4 regions of the Dactylosporangium cerinum genome follow, and region 3 is predicted to be linked to each of the others. Evidence: riboswitches for the same ligand, from Rfam matches in the RefSeq annotation. Region 3 holds a riboswitch; each other region holds the start of a gene.
What was found. A riboswitch is a leader RNA that binds a small molecule or an ion and turns the genes downstream of it on or off. The one in region 3 is predicted to bind cobalamin.
Positions count from the first base shown of each region.

Region 1: linked by a shared signal. The riboswitch ahead of ACFPIJ_RS36685 (cobaltochelatase subunit CobN) and the one ahead of metE (5-methyltetrahydropteroyltriglutamate--homocysteine S-methyltransferase) in region 3 are both predicted to bind cobalamin.
Region 2: linked by a shared signal. The riboswitch ahead of bluB (5,6-dimethylbenzimidazole synthase) and the one ahead of metE (5-methyltetrahydropteroyltriglutamate--homocysteine S-methyltransferase) in region 3 are both predicted to bind cobalamin.
Region 4: linked by a shared signal. The riboswitch ahead of ACFPIJ_RS10080 (ribonucleoside-diphosphate reductase subunit alpha) and the one ahead of metE (5-methyltetrahydropteroyltriglutamate--homocysteine S-methyltransferase) in region 3 are both predicted to bind cobalamin.

Region 1 covers NZ_JBHSIU010000051.1:1,998-6,443, reverse strand. The annotation lists gene ACFPIJ_RS36700 (precorrin-2 C(20)-methyltransferase) at 1-550, opposite strand, end outside; gene ACFPIJ_RS36695 (precorrin-8X methylmutase) at 547-1,173, opposite strand; gene ACFPIJ_RS36690 (precorrin-3B synthase) at 1,259-2,386, opposite strand; cobalamin riboswitch at 2,422-2,610, shown strand; gene ACFPIJ_RS36685 (cobaltochelatase subunit CobN) at 2,650-4,446, shown strand, end outside.
Region 2 covers NZ_JBHSIU010000068.1:20,939-25,384, reverse strand. The annotation lists gene ACFPIJ_RS45275 (GlxA family transcriptional regulator) at 1-758, opposite strand, end outside; gene ACFPIJ_RS45270 (MBL fold metallo-hydrolase) at 830-1,570, shown strand; cobalamin riboswitch at 1,587-1,791, shown strand; gene bluB (5,6-dimethylbenzimidazole synthase) at 1,831-2,451, shown strand; gene ACFPIJ_RS45260 (hypothetical protein) at 2,562-2,708, shown strand; gene ACFPIJ_RS45255 (hypothetical protein) at 2,817-3,611, shown strand; gene ACFPIJ_RS45250 (flavin reductase family protein) at 3,608-3,835, shown strand; gene ACFPIJ_RS45245 (YciI family protein) at 3,873-4,217, shown strand; gene ACFPIJ_RS45240 (RNA polymerase sigma factor) at 4,259-4,446, shown strand, end outside.
Region 3 covers NZ_JBHSIU010000046.1:39,454-43,899, forward strand. The annotation lists gene ACFPIJ_RS34000 (sensor histidine kinase) at 1-231, shown strand, start outside; gene ACFPIJ_RS34005 (response regulator) at 228-875, shown strand; gene ACFPIJ_RS34010 (nucleotidyltransferase domain-containing protein) at 886-1,518, opposite strand; cobalamin riboswitch at 1,558-1,768, shown strand; gene metE (5-methyltetrahydropteroyltriglutamate--homocysteine S-methyltransferase) at 1,894-4,155, shown strand; gene ACFPIJ_RS34020 (polyprenyl synthetase family protein) at 4,430-4,446, shown strand, end outside.
Region 4 covers NZ_JBHSIU010000011.1:256,247-260,692, reverse strand. The annotation lists gene ACFPIJ_RS10090 (TetR/AcrR family transcriptional regulator) at 1-26, opposite strand, end outside; gene ACFPIJ_RS10085 (DUF4437 domain-containing protein) at 110-1,003, shown strand; cobalamin riboswitch at 1,071-1,281, shown strand; gene ACFPIJ_RS10080 (ribonucleoside-diphosphate reductase subunit alpha) at 1,409-3,706, shown strand; gene ACFPIJ_RS10075 (ribonucleotide-diphosphate reductase subunit beta) at 3,724-4,446, shown strand, end outside.

The DNA of each region.
Region 1 (4,446 bases), on a different contig from region 3:
CCGCGGCCGAGTCGGTCGCCGCGAGCCGCTCGGCGAGGACGTCGGCCGGCAGCGTGCCGGGCAGGATCGTGAGGATCTCGTCGCGTTCGACGAGGGGCCGGCCCAGCACCGCGGACGCGCCGGCCACGGAGGTGACGCCCGGCACGACCTCGGTCGGGTACCGGTGTGCCAGCCGCTTGTGCATGTGCATGTACGAGCCGTAGAAGAACGGGTCGCCCTCGCAGAGCACCACCACGTCGCGGCCCGCGTCGAGGTGCGCGGCGAGCCGGGCCGCCCACGCGTCGTAGTGTTCCTCGATGACCGCGCGGTAGTCGCCGATCTCCTCGGTGGTGACCGGGTAGACGAGGGCCTCTTCGATCTGGCCTTCGCGCAGGTACGGCACCGCGATCGACCGCGCGATGCTGCGCCCGTGGCGGGCACTGTGGAACGCGACCACGGGTGCGGCCGCAACGAGCCGGGCCGCCTTCACCGTCATCAGTTCCGGGTCGCCCGGTCCGAGGCCCACGCCGTACAGCCGCCCGGTCACCCCTGCACTGTCCACTGTGGTCATTCCTTCTCGTCCGCGATCGCGTTGACGGCGGCGGCCGTCATCGCGCTGCCGCCCCGGCGGCCGTGCACGACCAGGTGCGGCAGGTCCGATGCGGCGAGGGCCGCCTTCGACTCCGCCGCGCCGATGAACCCGACGGGGATGCCGAGCACCGCCGCCGGTCGCGGCGCGCCCGCCTCGATCATCTCCAGGAGCCGGAACAGCGCCGTCGGCGCGTTGCCGACCGCAACGACGGCCCCGCCGAGGCGCTCGCCCCACAGCTCGAGGGCGGCGGCGCTGCGGGTCGTGCCGAGCTCGGCGGCGAGCGCCGGCACCCGCGGGTCCCGCAGGGTGCACAGGACCTCGTTGTCGCGGGGCAGCCGAGCCCGGGTCACGCCGGACGCGACCATCTCCGCGTCGCACAGGATCGGGGCGCCGTCGCGCAGCGCGGCGCGGGCGAGGCGGACCACGTCGGCGCTGTACCCGACGTCACCGGCGAGGTCCACCATCCCGCACGCGTGGATCATGCGGACGGTGACCTGGGCGATGTCGGCGGGCAGGCCGGACAGGTCGGCCTCGGCCCGGATCGTGGCGAACGACCGCCGGTAGATCTCCGCGCCGTCCTTCACGTACTCATAGTTCGTCACGCCGTCACCTCCGCTTCGCTCCGGCGCCGGCCTGACTCGACACTGTGCACATGGTGCCCGGCTCCTCCGCTGCGCTCCGGCCCGGTCACGTAACCACCTGGTAGCCGTCCGCGGTCGCGAGCATCTCCACGTGCCTTCCCTTCGGTGCGCCGCAGCGCCGTTCGCAACCGACCCAGTGCACCGGCAGTCCGGTCGGCGCCGTGCCCGCCTCGACCGCCGCGCGCGCGTCCGCCCGCACGTCGGCGAGGGCCTTGGCGCAGCCCGGCCGACCGGCGCACGCGGTCACCCCCGCCCATGGCGATCCGGGGTCGGTGACCAGGCCGGCCGCCGTCAGCAGGGTTTCGACGGGTTCAGCTTCTGCCATCGGTACGTCCGGCACGACGACGGTCCGCCACGGGGTGACGATGATCTCTCCCGGCGCGGCTTCGATGAGCGCCGCCGACTGCGCCGGGGTGAGCAGCCCGAGGGGGACGACGACCGTGAGGGCGGCCCGCCCGTCTGTCTGCGGCGTCCACCCGACGGCCGGGCCGGTGCCGTTGTTCACAGGACGCGGGTCGACGGCCGCGTCCAGGCGGGCAGCCACCCTGGCCGGGCCGTCGGTCAGCTCGGCGAGGCGCCACGCGTTGCCGCCCTGTTCGGCCCGCTCCGCCAGGAACGCTCCGGTGGCCCGCAACAGCAGGTCAGCGTGGCCGCGGGCGGTGGTCGGCGTGCCGGCCAGGGTCAGCCGGTCGCCGTGCAGGCCGACGTCGCCGCCGAGCGGGGTCACGTCGCCGCGCCCGTCGTCGACGGTGACCAGGAACCGCCCCGGCAGCGCGGCCAGGGCCGGGTCGGCGCACAGGCCGGCGTCGTACGCGGTCACCACCGACCGCACATCGACGTCGCCGAGGCCGTCGCGGCCGCTGAGCGGGCTGGCGATGATGTTGCGCACCCGTTCGTGGGTGTCCGACGGCAGCAGCCCGGCGGCGGACAACCGCGCGGCCAGCTCCGTCTCCGCCCCCGGGCGCAGCGCCCTGACCTGGATGTTTCCGCGTGAGGTCAGCTCCAGGGCGGGATCGCCGAGCGCCGCTGCGGCCGCGCGGAGCGTGTGCAGGCCGTCCACGGTCAGCCGCCCGCCGGGCAGCCGGACCCGGGCCAGGCCCCCGTCGGCCGCGGCGTGGACCTGCACCGCGCCCGGGCACCGGTCCGGAGCGTCGCGTCCACTGGCAGCCTGCACGGGCCGGATACTACTGCGCTTGACGCAAGACAGCGCTGTCCAGGAGAGTTGTCGGTGCTGTACGGCGACGTGTGGAGGAAGCCGGTGTGAATCCGGCGCGGTCCCGCCACTGTGACCGGGGAGCTGACCTTCGACAGAAGGCCACCGGGTTTTGCACACCTGGGAAGGCCGGAGGCGAGCGCCGATCCGGGAGCCAGGAGACTCTCCGTCGCCCGACCTTTCCCGACCGACTTGGGGCGCGGACCCCGAGGGAGGACCCCGGCGTGATCCTGCTGTTGTCGACGTCTGACACCGACCTGCTCAGCGCGCGTGCGAGCGGTGCCGCGTTCCGGCTGGCCAACCCGTCCCGGACCGCCGTCGAGGACCTCCCGGGCCTGGCCGACGGCGCCGACCTGGTCGTGGTGCGGTTCCTGGGCGGCTACCGGGACTGGCAGGAGGGCTTCGACGCGCTGCTCCGGCTGTCACGCCCTTCCGGCAGCTCCCGGCTCCCGCTGCCAGTGGTCCTGCTCGGTGGTGAGCAGCTGCCCGACGCCGAGCTGATGTCGCACTCCACGGTGCCCGCCGGGGTCGCCGCGCAGGCCCACGCGTATTTCGCCGAGGGCGGCCCGGCCAACCTGGGTGAGCTGCACAACTTCCTGTCCGACACGGTCCTGCTCACCGGCCACGGCTTCGCGCCGCCGGCGACCACCCCCACCTGGGGGCTGCTCGACCGTCCCTCAACCGCAACAGGCCCCACCGTCGGTGTCATCTACTACCGGGCGCACCACCTGGCCGGCAACACCGCGTTCGTGGGGACGCTGTGCGATGCGATCGAGGATGCCGGCGGCCGGGCGCTGCCCGTGTTCGCGTCGTCGCTGCGCACCGCGCCGGCCGAGCTGCTCGACACGCTGCGGCAGGCCGACGCGCTCGTCGTCACCGTCCTCGCCGCGGGCGGCACGCGGCCCGCCGACGCGCAGGCCGGTGGCGAGGACGAGGCCTGGGACGTGGGTGCCCTGGCCGCGCTCGACGTGCCGATCCTGCAGGGACTGTGCCTGACCAGCGCCCGCGACACCTGGGACGCCAACGACGACGGCCTGTCGCCGCTCGACACCGCCACGCAGGTCGCGATCCCCGAGTTCGACGGGCGGATCATCACGGTGCCGTTCTCGTTCAAGGAGGTCGACGCCGACGGACTCACCGTCTACGTCGCCGATCCTGAGCGGGCCGGCCGGGTCGCCGGGATCGCCGTCGGGCACGCACGGTTGCGGCACCTGCCGCCCAGCGAGCGCAAGATCGTGCTCATGCTCAGTGCGTACCCCACCAAACACGCGCGAATCGGCAACGCCGTCGGCCTCGACACGCCCGCCAGCGTGGTCCGGCTCCTGTCCGCTTTGGACGAGCGGGGCTATGTGGGCGCGGACGGGTTCCCCAAGGACGGCGACGCACTCATGCACACGCTCATCGCCGCCGGTGGGCAGGACGTCAACTGGCTCACCGAGGATCAGCTGCAGGGCAACCCGATCCGGATCTCCGCTGGTCGCTACAAGGCCTGGTTCGCCACCCTGCCGCCGGAACTGCGCGCGTCGATGGAGCAGCACTGGGGGCCGGCGCCCGGGTCGCTGTTCGTCGACACGTCCCGTGATCCCGAGGGTGAGATCGTCCTGGCAGCGCTGCGCGAGGGCAACATCGTGGTGATGGTGCAGCCGCCGCGGGGCTTCGGGGAGAACCCGGTCGCGATCTACCACGACCCGGACCTGCCGCCGAGCCACCACTACCTGGCCGCGTACCGCTGGCTGGCCGACGAGTTCGGCGCGCACGCGGTCGTCCACGTCGGCAAGCACGGCAACCTGGAGTGGCTGCCGGGCAAGACCGTCGGACTGTCCGCGTCCTGCGGCGCCGACGCGGCGCTGGGCAACCTGCCGCTGATCTACCCGTTCCTGGTCAACGACCCCGGCGAGGGCACCCAGGCGAAGCGCCGGGCGCACGCCACGCTGGTCGACCACCTGATCCCGCCGATGGCGCGGGCCGACTCGTACGGTGACATCGCCCGCCTCGAGCAGCTCCTGGACGAGCACGCGACG
Region 2 (4,446 bases), on a different contig from region 3:
GAGCCCGTCGTCTCGCGGAAGCGGCGGTCGAAGGTGCGGCGGCTCAGATGCACAGCCGAGGCCAGCCGGTCCACGTCCAGCGACGGGTCCTCCAGGTGCTCCAGCGCGTGCCGCATCGCGTCGCCGACCGCGTCGCCGGCGCGCAGCTGCGGGACCGGGCGCTCGATGAACTGGGCCTGCCCGCCGGCCCGCTGCGGCGCGACGACCAGGGCGCGGGCGGCCCGGGTCGCCAGGGCCGGGCCGTGGTCGCGGCGCAGCAGGTGCAGGCACGCGTCGAGACCCGCGGCGCTGCCGGCGCTGGTGACGACCGAGCCCTCGTCGACGTAGAGCACGTCGTCGAGCACCTCGACGGCCGGGAACGCGGCGGCGAACGCGGGCAGGTGCTTCCAGTGCGTGGTCGCCCGCCGGCCGTCGAGCAGGCCGGCCTCGGCGAGGACATATGCGCCCAGGCACAGTCCGACGACGGTGGCGCCCTCGTCGTGGGCGCGGCGGAGCCGGTCGAGGATGGCCGGCGCGACGGGGTCGCCGCCGGGCGGCCTCCAGCCGGGGACGATGACGACCCCGGCGGCGTCGAGGTCGTCCAGGCCGTGCGGGGCGGTGATCGAGATCCCCGCCGTCGTCGACAGCGGGCCCGGGTGCTCGCCGGCGGTGCGCAGCTCGAAGCCGGCGGTGCCGAACACCCGCGGCGCGACCGCGACCTCCAGCATCGGGGCACCGTCGCCGATGAGCACCCCGACCGTCGTGCGTGCGCGGTCCATGGCTTGATCCTATCGGGGGATGGCGTTCCAGCCACTCCCGGCGCCGGGTCAACGGTCCGAGACTTGGCGGCATGACCTTCCAGATCCGCCGGTTCGGCGGCCCGACCGCGGTGTTCACCGTCGGTGGCCTCACGTTCATGACCGACCCGACGTTCGACCCGCCCGGCGACTACCCCCTCGGCACCCGCGTGCTGACCAAGACCGCCGCCGCGGCCGGCACCCCGGCGGACGCCGGCACCGTCGATGTGGTCCTGCTCTCCCACGACCAGCACCCGGACAATCTCGACCACTCGGGTCGGGCCTTCGCGGCGTCGGTGCCGCTGATCCTCAGCACCCCGGTCGCGGCCGCCCGGCTGGGCGACCCCACCGTCGGCCTGGAGCCGTGGGCCGGCGTGGACCTGCCCCGGCCCGATGGCGCCGGCCACGTGCGGGTCACCGCCGTCCCCGCGCAGCACGGCCCCGACGGCACCGAGCACCTCACCGGCCCCGTCACCGGTTTCGTGCTGCACGGCGACGGCGTGCCCACCGTCTACGTCAGCGGCGACAACGCGTCGCTGCGGGTCGTCGCCGAGATCGCGGAACGCTTCCCGGCCGTCGACGTCGCGATCCTGTTCGGCGGCCGGGCCCGCACCGCCCTGCTCGGCGACGCCGACCTGACCCTCGGCGCGGCCGGCATCCTCGAAGCGGCCCAACTGCTGCAGGCGCGGACGGTCGTGCCCGTCCACGTCGACAGCTGGGCGCACTTCACCGAAGGCCCCGAGGACGTCCGCGCCGCCTTCGAGGCCGTGGGTAGCGCGCACCTGCTGGGGTAACCACTAGGCTCTTGGGCGGCATGAACTGATGCGAGGTGCTCCGGGCGACCGGGGAGAATCGGGAAGCCGGTGTGAATCCGGCACGGGCCCGCCGCGGTGATCGGGGAGCTGCCGTCCAGGCGCGCCGCAGTGGCGTGCGGTCACTGGCCCGAGGGCTGGGAAGGCGGGCGGTCAGGCGTTGATCCGAGAGTCCGAAGACCGGCCTCGCGTGCATCGCCGACCCCGCTTCGGGGCGGCCTGAGCAGCGGGAGCCTGCCCTCATGAGCACCGACCTGTATGACGTCGTGCGCCGCCGCCGCGACGTGCGCGGCCAGTTCACCGGCGCGCCGATCCCCGCCGAGGTCCTCGAGCGGATCCTGGCGGCGGCGCACGCCGCGCCGAGCGTCGGCCTGTCGCAGCCGTGGGACTTCGTCCTCGTGCGCGACGCCGGGCTGCGCGGCGCGTTCCATGAGCACGTCCGGCGGGAGCGGGCGACGTTCGCCGCGACCCTCGACGGCGCGGCCGCGGCCACGTTCCAGCGCATCAAGATCGATGGGGTACTGGAGTCGACCCTGTCCGTGGTCGTCACGTACGACGCCGCCCGGGGCGGACCGGCGGTGCTGGGCCGGCACGCGATCGCCGACGCCGGCCTCTACTCGGTCTGCCTCGCCATCCAGAACCTGTGGCTGGCCGCGACCGCGGAGGACCTCGGCGTCGGCTGGGTGTCGTTCTACCGGGAGCCGTTCGTCCGGGACCTGCTCGGTATCCCCGCCGGCATCCGCCCCGTCGCGTGGTTGTGCCTCGGCCCGGTAACGCACCTGGAGGCGGTGCCGGACCTGGAACGGCACGGCTGGCGTAGCAGGGTTCCGCTGGCCGAGGCGCTGCATCACGACCGCTGGTAGCTGTCGGTTACGCAAGGTCGAACTGTCGCCCGGGCGACTTCATGCCAATCACGCTACGTGTCAGTCTAATCACTCAACGTGACGCACATCGTCTGAGGAGGCGAATTCCCATGGCACAGATCGCTACGGAAACCAGCACCGGCACCAGCACCGAGATGAAGAAGATCGTGGTCCGCAAGGCGGGCGCGGTGCGGCTCGCCAGGCTCTGCAACAACTACTGCTACGGCATGTGCTGCTGCGCCGAGTTCCTGGGCTGACGGACACCCGGCCGGGGGTGCAACCCACCCTCACCCCCGGCCGGGCCGAGGCCCGTCAGCAGAGGACGCCAGCAGATCGGCAGGGGACACCAGCAGAGGAGATCTGGCATGCCGACCGGACCAGTGGCGCTGCACGACCTGCGGTACCTCGACGAGGGCGACCGGGTCGTCGTCGGCCGCACCGACTGCGACTCCTACGGCGTCTTCCCGCCGGACGGCGCCGCGCTGCTCCGCGAGCTCGACGGCGGCCGGGCACCGCAGGACGCCGCCGTCTGGTACACCGACCGATACGGCGAACCCGTTGACATCGACGAGTTCCTCGACACCCTGCGGGACCTGGACTTCCTGAGCCCTGACGGCACCGCGGAGCACGCCGCCCCGCCCCGCTGGCAGAAACTCGGCGTGGCCCTGTTCTCGCCGGTGGCCTGGGCCGGCTACGCCGCGCTCGTCGTCGTCGCCGTCGCGGTGTGCGTCGCCGACCCGCGGCTCGCGCCCGCCCGCGGCAACGTGTTCTTCACCGACTACCTGCTGATCGTCGAGCTGACCATCCTGTTCGGGCAGCTGCCGTTCGTGGTGCTGCACGAGCTGTTCCACCTGCTCGCCGGTCGCCGGCTCGGCCTGCACTCCTCGATGCACCTCGGCCACCGGCTCTACTTCCTGGTGGCCGAGACGAAACTTCGACGAGGCCCGCCGCGACCTGCGCAAGGCGAGCGCCTGGGTCAACACCGCGGTGTCGCTGGCCTCGCTGCTGCCGCAGGACCGGCGCCGCGCGTACAACCTCACGTTCAACGAGAACGGCCGGGCCCTCATCGCCATGCACCTGGGCGACCCGGCGGAGGCGATGCGCCTCATCGACGCCGGCATCGAGCGGATGGAGGCCACGTTCGCCGCCGGCGAGCGTGACCTGCACCTGTCCGTCCTGCGCTACAACCGCGCCCAGCCCCGTCCTCGACTGCGGTCTGGCGTACTTCGACTGCACACTGGAGACCGTGCACGTCGCCGGCGACCACGACGTCTGCGTCGGCCGGGTCCGCGCGTTCGCCGCGATGGGCACCGGCGCGCCGCTGGTGTTCGCCGGCGGGGCGTACCTGTCGATTTCGGGGCGCTCTGCCTCGTCGTACAGGTAGACGGACCCTCAAGGGCCCCGGATGAATGGGACATATGATGGCGAAATACCTGGTTCTCATCTACGGCGACGAGCAGCGCTGGGACGCCGAGACCGATGCGGAGCGGGCGGCGAAGGGCGACGGGCACCGGGCGTTCAACGCCGCGGGCGGCTCCGGGGTCCTCGGCGGCCACGAACTGGAGGCGTCCTCGACCGCCACCACGCTGCGTGGCGGAGGTCTGATCACCGACGGGCCGTTCCTGGAGTCCAAGGAGGCCCTCGGCGGGTTCTACGTGATCGAGGCCGCCGACCTGGACGCGGCGATCTCTCTCGCGGGCCTGCTGCCGGAGCTGTCCTCCGGCCACGGCGGCGTCGAGATCCGGCCGATCGTGGACCACGGGTGACCTCGGCGGTTGCCGACGCGCACCGTCGCGAGTGGGCCAGGGTGCTCGCCGCGACGGTGCGCGTCACCCGCGACCTGGACCTGGCCGAGGAGTGCGTGCAGGACGCATACGCGCAGGCCCTGCGCACGTGGCCGGCCGACGGCGTGCCGTCCCGCCCCGGCGCGTGGCTGACCACCGTCGCCCGGAACCGGGCCCTGGACGTGCTGCGCCGCGAGTCCGCGCTGCGGCG
Region 3 (4,446 bases):
GGTGCGACCCGGTGCCGGGTCGGGGTTCTGGTCGACGGCGCGTTCGAGCTGACCGTCTCCGACAACGGTCACGGCGCGGACCAGCACACGGTCCGGGGGATGGGGTGGACCTCGATGCGCGAACGGGCCGCGGAACTCGGCGGCAGCTGCACGATCACGAGCCGGCCGGAGGGCGGCCTCGTCGTCCGTGCCGTCCTGCCGCTGACCTCGGACGAACCGGTGACCACGTGACCAGACTCCTGATCGCGGACGATCATCCGGCGTACCGCCGCGGATTGCAGCTCATGCTGGCCGACGCCGCCGACATCGATCTCGTCGGTGAGGCCGAGACCGGGGAGCGTGCGGTCGAGCTGGCCGGCTCACTCGTCCCGGACGTGATCCTGATGGACCTTCGCATGCCCCGCCTCGACGGCATCGAGGCGACCCGCAGGCTGGCCCGCGCGGGCTCGACGGCCGCCGTCGTCGTGCTCACCATGTTCGAGGACGACGATTCCGTCTTCGCCGCGATGCGCGCCGGCGCCCGCGGCTACCTGCTCAAGGGCGCCGAACAGGACGAGATCATCCGGGCGATCCGGGCCGCGGCCGCCGGCGAGGCGATCTTCGGCCCGCAGATCGCGCAGCGGATCATCGCCCACTTCGCCGGGGGTGCCGGCTCGACCGCGGCGGCGTTCCCGTCCCTCACCGAACGGGAACGTGAGGTCCTCGACCTGGTCGCCGCCGGCAAGGGCAACGCGACCATCGCCCACGACCTGATGATCAGCCTCAAGACCGTCCGCAACCACGTGTCCAACATCTTCACGAAGCTCCAGGTCTCCGACCGTTCCCAGGCCATCGTCAAGGCCCGCGAGGCCGGCCTCGGCGGCGCCTCCGTTTGACCACGGGCGGCTACAGTTCGGCGATCCAGGGGTGGCCCGAGTGCACGCGGGCGAGGAGCGCCGCGAGGGTCGAGCGCTGGTCCGGGCTCAGGTGCGGCAGGGTGCCGTCGAAGTCGGCCTGGTCCTTGGGGCGCGGTTGCTTGGCCTTGAACAGCAGGACCAGTTCGGGCGCCAGATACGGGACGCCGTCCGGGGTGTGCCGGATGATCTCGCGGTAGGGCAGCCGGACCGCGGGATCGCGTCGGCAGATCCAGGTGTCGCCGTCGTGGGGCTCGCGGAAGACGTCGAGCAGGTAGTTGCCGGTGGCCGGTTCCCGGAGCCAGGTCTGGTGGGTGGCGGCCAGCACGTCCGGGGTGGGGTCCGCGCAGATCCGGCCGCTGCCGACCGCGTCGAAGGCGTAGCCGGGGAACCGGGCGCGGACCTCGGCGAAGTCAGCGGCGGGGACGGCGATCTCGATGTCCCCGTGTGGTCGGGTCTGCTTGCCACGGAACAGATCCAGCGCCCAGCCGGCGGCCACGCACCAGGTGCTGCCGATCCCGGCCAGGCGCCGTGCGACCTCGTACGGTGTCCAGCACGACGCCCACCTGGCGGGGAGGGCCTCGAGTTCGGCTGCGGAAAGCTCGACGCCGGGTACGTGGTCCACGACACCATTCTCGCAAGGCGCCGCCCCGGCGTGCGACGTAGGATGGCGGGCAGTGCTGGTTCGCCCCTCCACCCGAGGGGCGTCGTAAGAGGGAACCCGGTGTGAATCCGGGGCTGCCCCGCAGCGGTGAGTGGGAACGACCGCCGTCATGAGCACTGGGTCCGTGCGGACCTGGGAAGCGACGGCCAGTAGGAGACCGGAGACGGTCGCGCCCGCGAGTCCGAAGACCTGCCCGCACCGCGTGCGCGACCCCGCGCACGCCGCCGACGGCTGCGCGGGCTGGCCACGGGCGACCCGGTGACGTTCGACGCCCCGGTCTGCCCACGTGCCCCTCCCGGGTGGTCGTCGACCACCTCGAGGGAAGGGAACACCGGCGTGACGACAACGCCATTCGGCCTGAGCACTGTGCTCGGCTATCCCCGCATCGGCCCGGACCGGGAGCTCAAACGGGCTCTGGAGTCCTACTGGGCCGGCCGGATCGACGCGACCGCCCTGCACCGGGTCGGCGCCGAGCTGCGCGCCGGTGTGTGGCGGGACCTGCGGCACATCGGCGTGGACGCGATCCCGTCGAACACGTTCTCGTACTACGACCACATGCTCGACGCCGCGGTCGCCGTCGACGCGGTGCCGGACCGGTTCCGGCGCCTCGGGCTCGACGAGCTCGACACGTACTTCGCGATGGCCCGCGGCACCGCCGGCGAACCGGCGCTGGAACTGACGAAGTGGTTCGGCACCAACTACCACTACCTGGTCCCCGAGATCGGCCCGGACACTGTGTTCGTCGCCCGGCCCGGCAAGGCCGTCGCCGAGTTCGCCGAGAGCCGCGCGCTGGGCATGACCACCCGGCCGGTGCTGGTCGGGCCGGCCACGTTCCTGCTGCTGGCCAAGGCGGCGGCCGGCGCACCGGAGGGGTTCCGCCCGTTCGACCGCCTCGACGACCTCGTCACCGTCTACGCGGAACTGCTGGCCGAGCTCGCCGACGCCGGTGTCGCGTGGGTACAGCTGGACGAACCGGCGTTCACCACGGACCGGACCGGCGCCGAGATCGACGCGTTGCGCAGCGCGTACACCCGGCTGGGCGCGGTGCGGCAACGGCCCCGGCTGTTCGTCGCGTCGTACTTCGGGGAGCTCGGCGACGCGCTGCCCGCCCTGCTCGCCACGCCCGTCGAGGCGGTCGGCCTCGACCTGGTCGCCGGGCCTGGCGACGTGCACCGGCTGGCCGGCTGCGGCCCGATCCCGGGCCGCACGATCGTCGCCGGTCTCGTCGACGGTCACAACGTCTGGCGGACCGACCTGCGCGCCGCCGCGGCCCGGGCCGCCGTGCTCACCGGCGTCGCCGACGACGTCGTGGTGTCGACGTCGTGCTCGCTGCTGCACGTGCCGGTCGACCTGGACGCCGAGCCGGACCTCGACCCGGACCTGCGGGCGCGGCTGGCGTTCGCCCGGCAGAAGGCGGGCGAGGTGGCCCAGCTCGGCCGGGCGCTGCGCGACGGCGTCGCGGTCCTGCCCGAGCCGCCGGGCGCGGCGCCGGCCGCGTGGCGCGACGAGCGCGTCCGGTCCCGGCTGGCCGAGCTGCCGGTGCGCCGGCGCGGCGCGTACCCGCAGCGGGCGCAGGCACAGCAGGCCCGGCTCGGCCTGCCGCCGCTGCCGACCACGACGATCGGGTCGTTTCCGCAGACCGACCAGCTGCGCAAGGCCCGCGCCGAACTGCGCGCCGGCACCCTCGATGCCGACGGCTACGCCGAGCAGATGCGCACCGAGATCGCCGAGGTCGTCGCGCTGCAGGAGCGGCTCGGCCTGGACGTGCTCGTGCACGGCGAACCGGAACGCAACGACATGGTGCAGTACTTCGGTGAGCAGCTCGCCGGGTTCGCCGCCACCGCCCGTGGCTGGGTCCAGTCCTACGGGTCCCGGTGCGTGCGCCCGCCGATCATCTACGGCGACGTCAGCCGGCCCGCGCCGATGACGGTCGGCTGGGCCGGCTACGCCCAGTCGCTCACCACGCGGCCCGTCAAGGGCATGCTCACCGGCCCGGTCACGATCCTCGCCTGGTCGTTCGTGCGCACCGACCAGCCCCTCGCCGACACCGCCAACCAGGTCGCCCTCGCCCTGCGCGACGAGACCGTCGACCTCGAGGCCGCCGGCATCCAGATCATCCAGGTCGACGAGCCGGCGTTGCGGGAGCTCCTGCCGTTGCGGCGGGCCGACCAGCGGGCGTACCTGGACTGGGCGGTGACGGCGTTCCGGATCGCGACCGGCGGCGTCGCCGACGGCACCCAGATCCACACCCACCTGTGCTACTCGGAGTTCGGTGAGGTGCTGCCGGCGATCGACGCCCTGGACGCGGACGTGACCAGCATCGAGGCGTCCCGGTCCAAGATGGAGATCCTGGCCGACCTGCGCGCCGCCGGGTACGGCCGCGGCGTCGGGCCCGGGGTGTACGACATCCACTCGCCGCGCGTACCGCCGCAGCATGAGATCACGGAGGCGCTGCGGCTGGCCGTCGCGGCCGTGCCGGCGGACCGGCTGTGGGTGAACCCGGACTGCGGGCTGAAGACGCGAGGCTACCCGGAGGTCGAGCAGGCCCTCGCGGGTCTCGTCGCGGCCGCCGCCGAGGTCCGGGCGCAACTGCGCTGACCTTAAGGCGTGTTTGGTAAGTGGATGCCGGGCTGCGGCGGACCCAGACGCCACCTGGAACCACGCCGGCCACACCCGGATACAACCCCGGTATCCGGGCGCGCCCGGTGCGGCCCCAGCCGACGCCTGGGCCTCGCCTCGCAGCGACCCCACTTACCAAACACGCCTTAACCGTGGCGGGGGCTCCGGGGTCCCCGCCACGGCATGACGCCCGTCGATGCGCGAGCGTGGGTCGCCTACCATCCGGGCAACCGCCAGGAGGGGGCCGGATACTATGAGTGACCCAGCCGA
Region 4 (4,446 bases), on a different contig from region 3:
CCGGCGGGGCGGCCTGGTCGGGTCACGAGGTTTGACGGTACACCTTGTACTCGAAACTAGTAAGCGATACATTCCGCACCGGAAATTCAATGCCGAGTCTGGAGGCCGCATGCGCCCGCACGTGGAGATCATCGATGAGCGCGACCTCATCTGGCACGTCGCCGAGTTCCAGCACGCGACCGGCCCCGCCGAGCAGCGCAACCTCAGCTACGACGAGGAGGACGGCTCCGCCTCGCTGAAGGTCCGCTTCACCGGCGACTGGTCCCGGCCCGCCGGCGTGCACCACGCCGACACCGAGTGGTACGTCCTGTCGGGGCAGGTCGTCATCGGCGGCACCACGCTCGGCCCGCAGGGCTACTGGACCGCGCCCGCGGGCGTCTGGACACCGCCGGTCACCGCCACGGCCGGCACCGAGGTCCTGCTGTTCCGCGAGCACGGCGACTGGCACTTCGACCTCGCCGGCACCGGCCGCGACACCGTGCGGCCCGACCAGCACCTCGTCGTCCTGGACACCGCGGAGATGCCGTGGATCGACGTGAAGGACGGCAGCCCGATGCGCTTCGACCTCGGCGGCACACCCGTGCCCGGGCTCTACATCAAGCTGCTGCACCGCGACGAGAAGACCGGCTTCTACACCCGCCTGATCAAGGCCAAGCCCGGCTGGCGCGAAGTACCCCTCGCCCACCACCCGTGCTCCGAGGAGGCGTACTGCCTCGACGGCGGCTTCGACTACAACTTCGGCCGGATGTGGCCCGGCACGTACTTCTGGCGGCCACCGCTGATCCGCCACGGCGACTTCACCGCCGACGCGGAGACCGGCTGCACCTGGATCGTGCGCTCCGACGCCGACCTCGTCGACTGGTACACCGACAACGCCCGCGTCCAGATGCACGGCGACGCCACCAACTGGGGCCCCGGCCACCCGCACAGCGCCGCGCCCCGCTTCATCGAGCCGGTCCGCTCCCGCAGCATCGGCCGCTGGAGCGACCCGACGTACCAGTGACCGCCACCGCCGGTGACGACACGCCGGCACAGGATCTGGTGTTGTGCATTCTGTACCCCTCCCATATATGGTGGTGCACGCAGCTGGTTCGGCCGGTCCTCCGGGGTCGGTCGTGGCAACAGGGAACCCGGTGTGAATCCGGGACTGCCCCGCAGCGGTGAGTGGGAACGACCGCCGTCATCGAGCACTGGACCGCGAGGTCTGGGAAGCGACGGCCAGTAGGCGACCGGAAGGTCACGCCCGCGAGTCCGAAGACCTGCCAGCGCGCCGCACGCCGACCGGTGTGCGGCGGTCGGATGCCGCGCGGGTCGGCTGACGCCATCGCCGGGCGCGGTCGTGCGCCTTTCCATGGCGGCTTCCCCCTGCGTCGCTCCGGCCTTCGGTGCCCGGGACGAGGGGAACATCATGCGGGTGCGTAAGCGCGACGGCGACCTGGAGCCGGTCGACGTCAACAGGATCGTCACGGCGGTCGAGCGGTGGGCCGGCGACCTGGCCGACGTCGATCCGCTGCGGGTCGCCACGAAGACGATCAGCGGCCTGTACGACGGGGCCACGACCGCCGAGCTGGACAAGCTGTCGATCCAGACCGCGGCCGAGCTGATCGGCGAGGAGCCGCAGTACTCGCGGCTCGCGGCGCGGCTCCTGGCGGCGTACGTCGACAAGGAGGTCCGCGGCCAGGGCGTGGCGAGCTTCAGCCAGGCGATCCGGCACGCGCATCAGCAGGGGCTGATCAGCGAGGACACGGCCGGGTTCGTGGCCCGCCACGCCACGGAGCTCGACGACGCCGTCGACCCGGGCGGTGACCTGCGGTTCGAGTACTTCGGGCTGCGCACCGTCGCCGACCGGTACCTGCTGCGCCACCCCCACAGCCGGCTCGTCCTGGAGACGCCGCAGTACTGGCTGCTGCGGGTCGCGTGCGGGCTGTCGCAGACCGCGGGCGAGGCGATCGGGTTCTACCGGCTCATGTCGAGCCTCGCCTACCTGCCCAGCTCGCCGACGCTGTTCAACTCCGGCACCGCGCACACGCAGATGTCCTCGTGCTTCCTCGTCGACTCGCCCCGCGACGAGCTCGACTCGATCTACGAGCGGTACCACCAGGTCGCGAAGCTGTCGAAGTTCTCCGGCGGGATCGGCATCTCCTGGTCGCGGGTCCGCGGCCGGGGCGCGCTGATCCGCGGCACCAACGGCCGGTCCAACGGCATCGTGCCGTTCCTCAAGACCCTCGACGCCGGCGTCGCCGCGGTCAACCAGGGCGGCAGGCGCAAGGGCGCCGCGTGCGTCTACCTGGAGCCGTGGCACCCGGACGTGGAGGAGTTCCTCGAGCTGCGGGACAACACCGGCGAGGACGCCCGCCGCACCCACAACCTCAACCTCGCGAACTGGATCCCGGACGAGTTCATGCGCCGGGTGGAGGCCGACGCCGACTGGTCGCTGGTCGACCCGTCCGACGCACCTTCGTTGCCTGACCTGTTCGGGGCCGAGTTCGACGAGGCGTACCGCGCCGCCGAGAAGCACGCCGTGAAGACGGTCAAGGCCCGCGACCTGTACAGCCGGATGATGCGCACCCTGGCGCAGACCGGCAACGGGTGGATGACGTTCAAGGACCGCGCCAACGCGCTGTCGAACCAGACCGGCGAGCCCGGCAACACCATCCACCTGTCGAACCTGTGCACCGAGATCGTCGAGGTCAACAGCGACGACGAGACCGCGGTGTGCAACCTCGGCTCGATCAACCTCGGCGCGCACGTCACCGCCGGCGGCGTCGACTGGGAGAAACTGCGCGAGACCGTCCGCACCGCGGTGCGCTTCCTCGACCGGGTCATCGACGTCAACTACTACCCGTCGCCGCAGGCCGCGGCGTCGAACCCGCGGTGGCGGCCGGTCGGCCTCGGGCTGATGGGCCTGCAGGACGCCTGCTTCACGCTGCGGCTGCCGTTCGACTCGCCCGGCGCGCGGGAGCTGTCGACCCGCGTCCAGGAGGAGATCTTCCTGACCGCCCTGGAAACGTCGGCGGGGCTCGCGGAGCGGTTCGGGCCGCACCCGGCGTTCGCCGAGACCCGCGCGGCCCGCGGCGAGCTGCACCCCGACCTGTGGGGCGCCCCGGCCGAGGGCCCGCGCTGGGCCGCGCTGCGGGCCCGGGTCGCGGCGACCGGGCTGCGCAACTCGCTGCTCATCGCCATCGCGCCGACGGCCACGATCGCGTCGATCGCCGGCTGCTACGAGTGCATCGAGCCGCAGGTGTCCAACCTGTTCAAACGTGAGACCATGTCGGGTGAGTTCCTGCAGGTCAACACGCACCTGGTGGGCGAGCTCAAGGCACGCGGGCTGTGGACGGCGGCGGTCCGGGAGCAGATCAAACGGGCCGAGGGGTCGGTGCAGGACGTCGCCGAGCTGCCCGCGGACGTGCGGGAGCTGTACCGCACCGCCTGGGAGCTGCCACAGCGGGCGCTGATCGACCTGGCCGCGGCCCGGGCGCCGTACATCGACCAGTCGCAGTCGCTGAACCTGTTCCTGAGCACGCCGACCATCGGCAAGCTGTCCTCGATGTACCTGTACGCGTGGAAGGCTGGCCTGAAGACGACGTACTACCTGCGGTCCCGGCCCGCGACCCGGATCCAGCAGGCCACCGTGCCCGTGCTGACGGTCCCCGACGCGGTCGCCTGCTCGCTGGAGAACCCCGAGTCGTGCGAGGCGTGCCAGTGACCCTCCTCGACCCCGGCATGGACCTGACCCTGCGGCCGATGCGCTACCCGCAGTTCTTCGACCGGTTCAGGGACGCCATCAAGAACACCTGGACCGTCGAGGAGGTCGACCTGCACACCGACCTCGCCGACCTGGCCCGCCTGTCCCCCGCGGAACGGCACCTGGTGTCGCGGCTCGTCGCGTTCTTCGCCACCGGCGACACGATCGTCGCCAACAACCTCGTGCTCAACCTGTACCAACACGTCAACAGCCCCGAAGGCCGGCTCTACCTGTCGCGGCAGCTGTTCGAGGAGGCCGTGCACGTCCAGTTCTACCTGAACCTCCTCGACACCTACATCACCGACGACGCCGAGCGGTCCGCGGCGTTCGCGGCGGTGGAGAACATCCCGTCGATCGCCCGCAAGGCCGAGTTCTGCTTCCGCTGGATCGACTCCCTCGCCGACCTGCGCGAGCTGAAGACCCGCGACGACCGGCGGGCGTTCCTGCTCAACCTGATCTGCTTCGCGGCGTGCATCGAGGGCCTGTTCTTCTACGGCGCCTTCGCCTACGTGTACTTCCTGCGCTCCCGCGGCCTGCTGCACGGCCTCGCCTCCGGGACCAACTGGGTCTTCCGCGACGAGTCGATGCACATGGCGTTTGCGTTCGACGTGGTGGAGACCGTCCGCGCCGAGGAACCCGACCTGTTCGACGCCGGCCTGCAGGAGCAGGTCCGGCAGATGCTCGCCGAGGCCGTCGAGTGC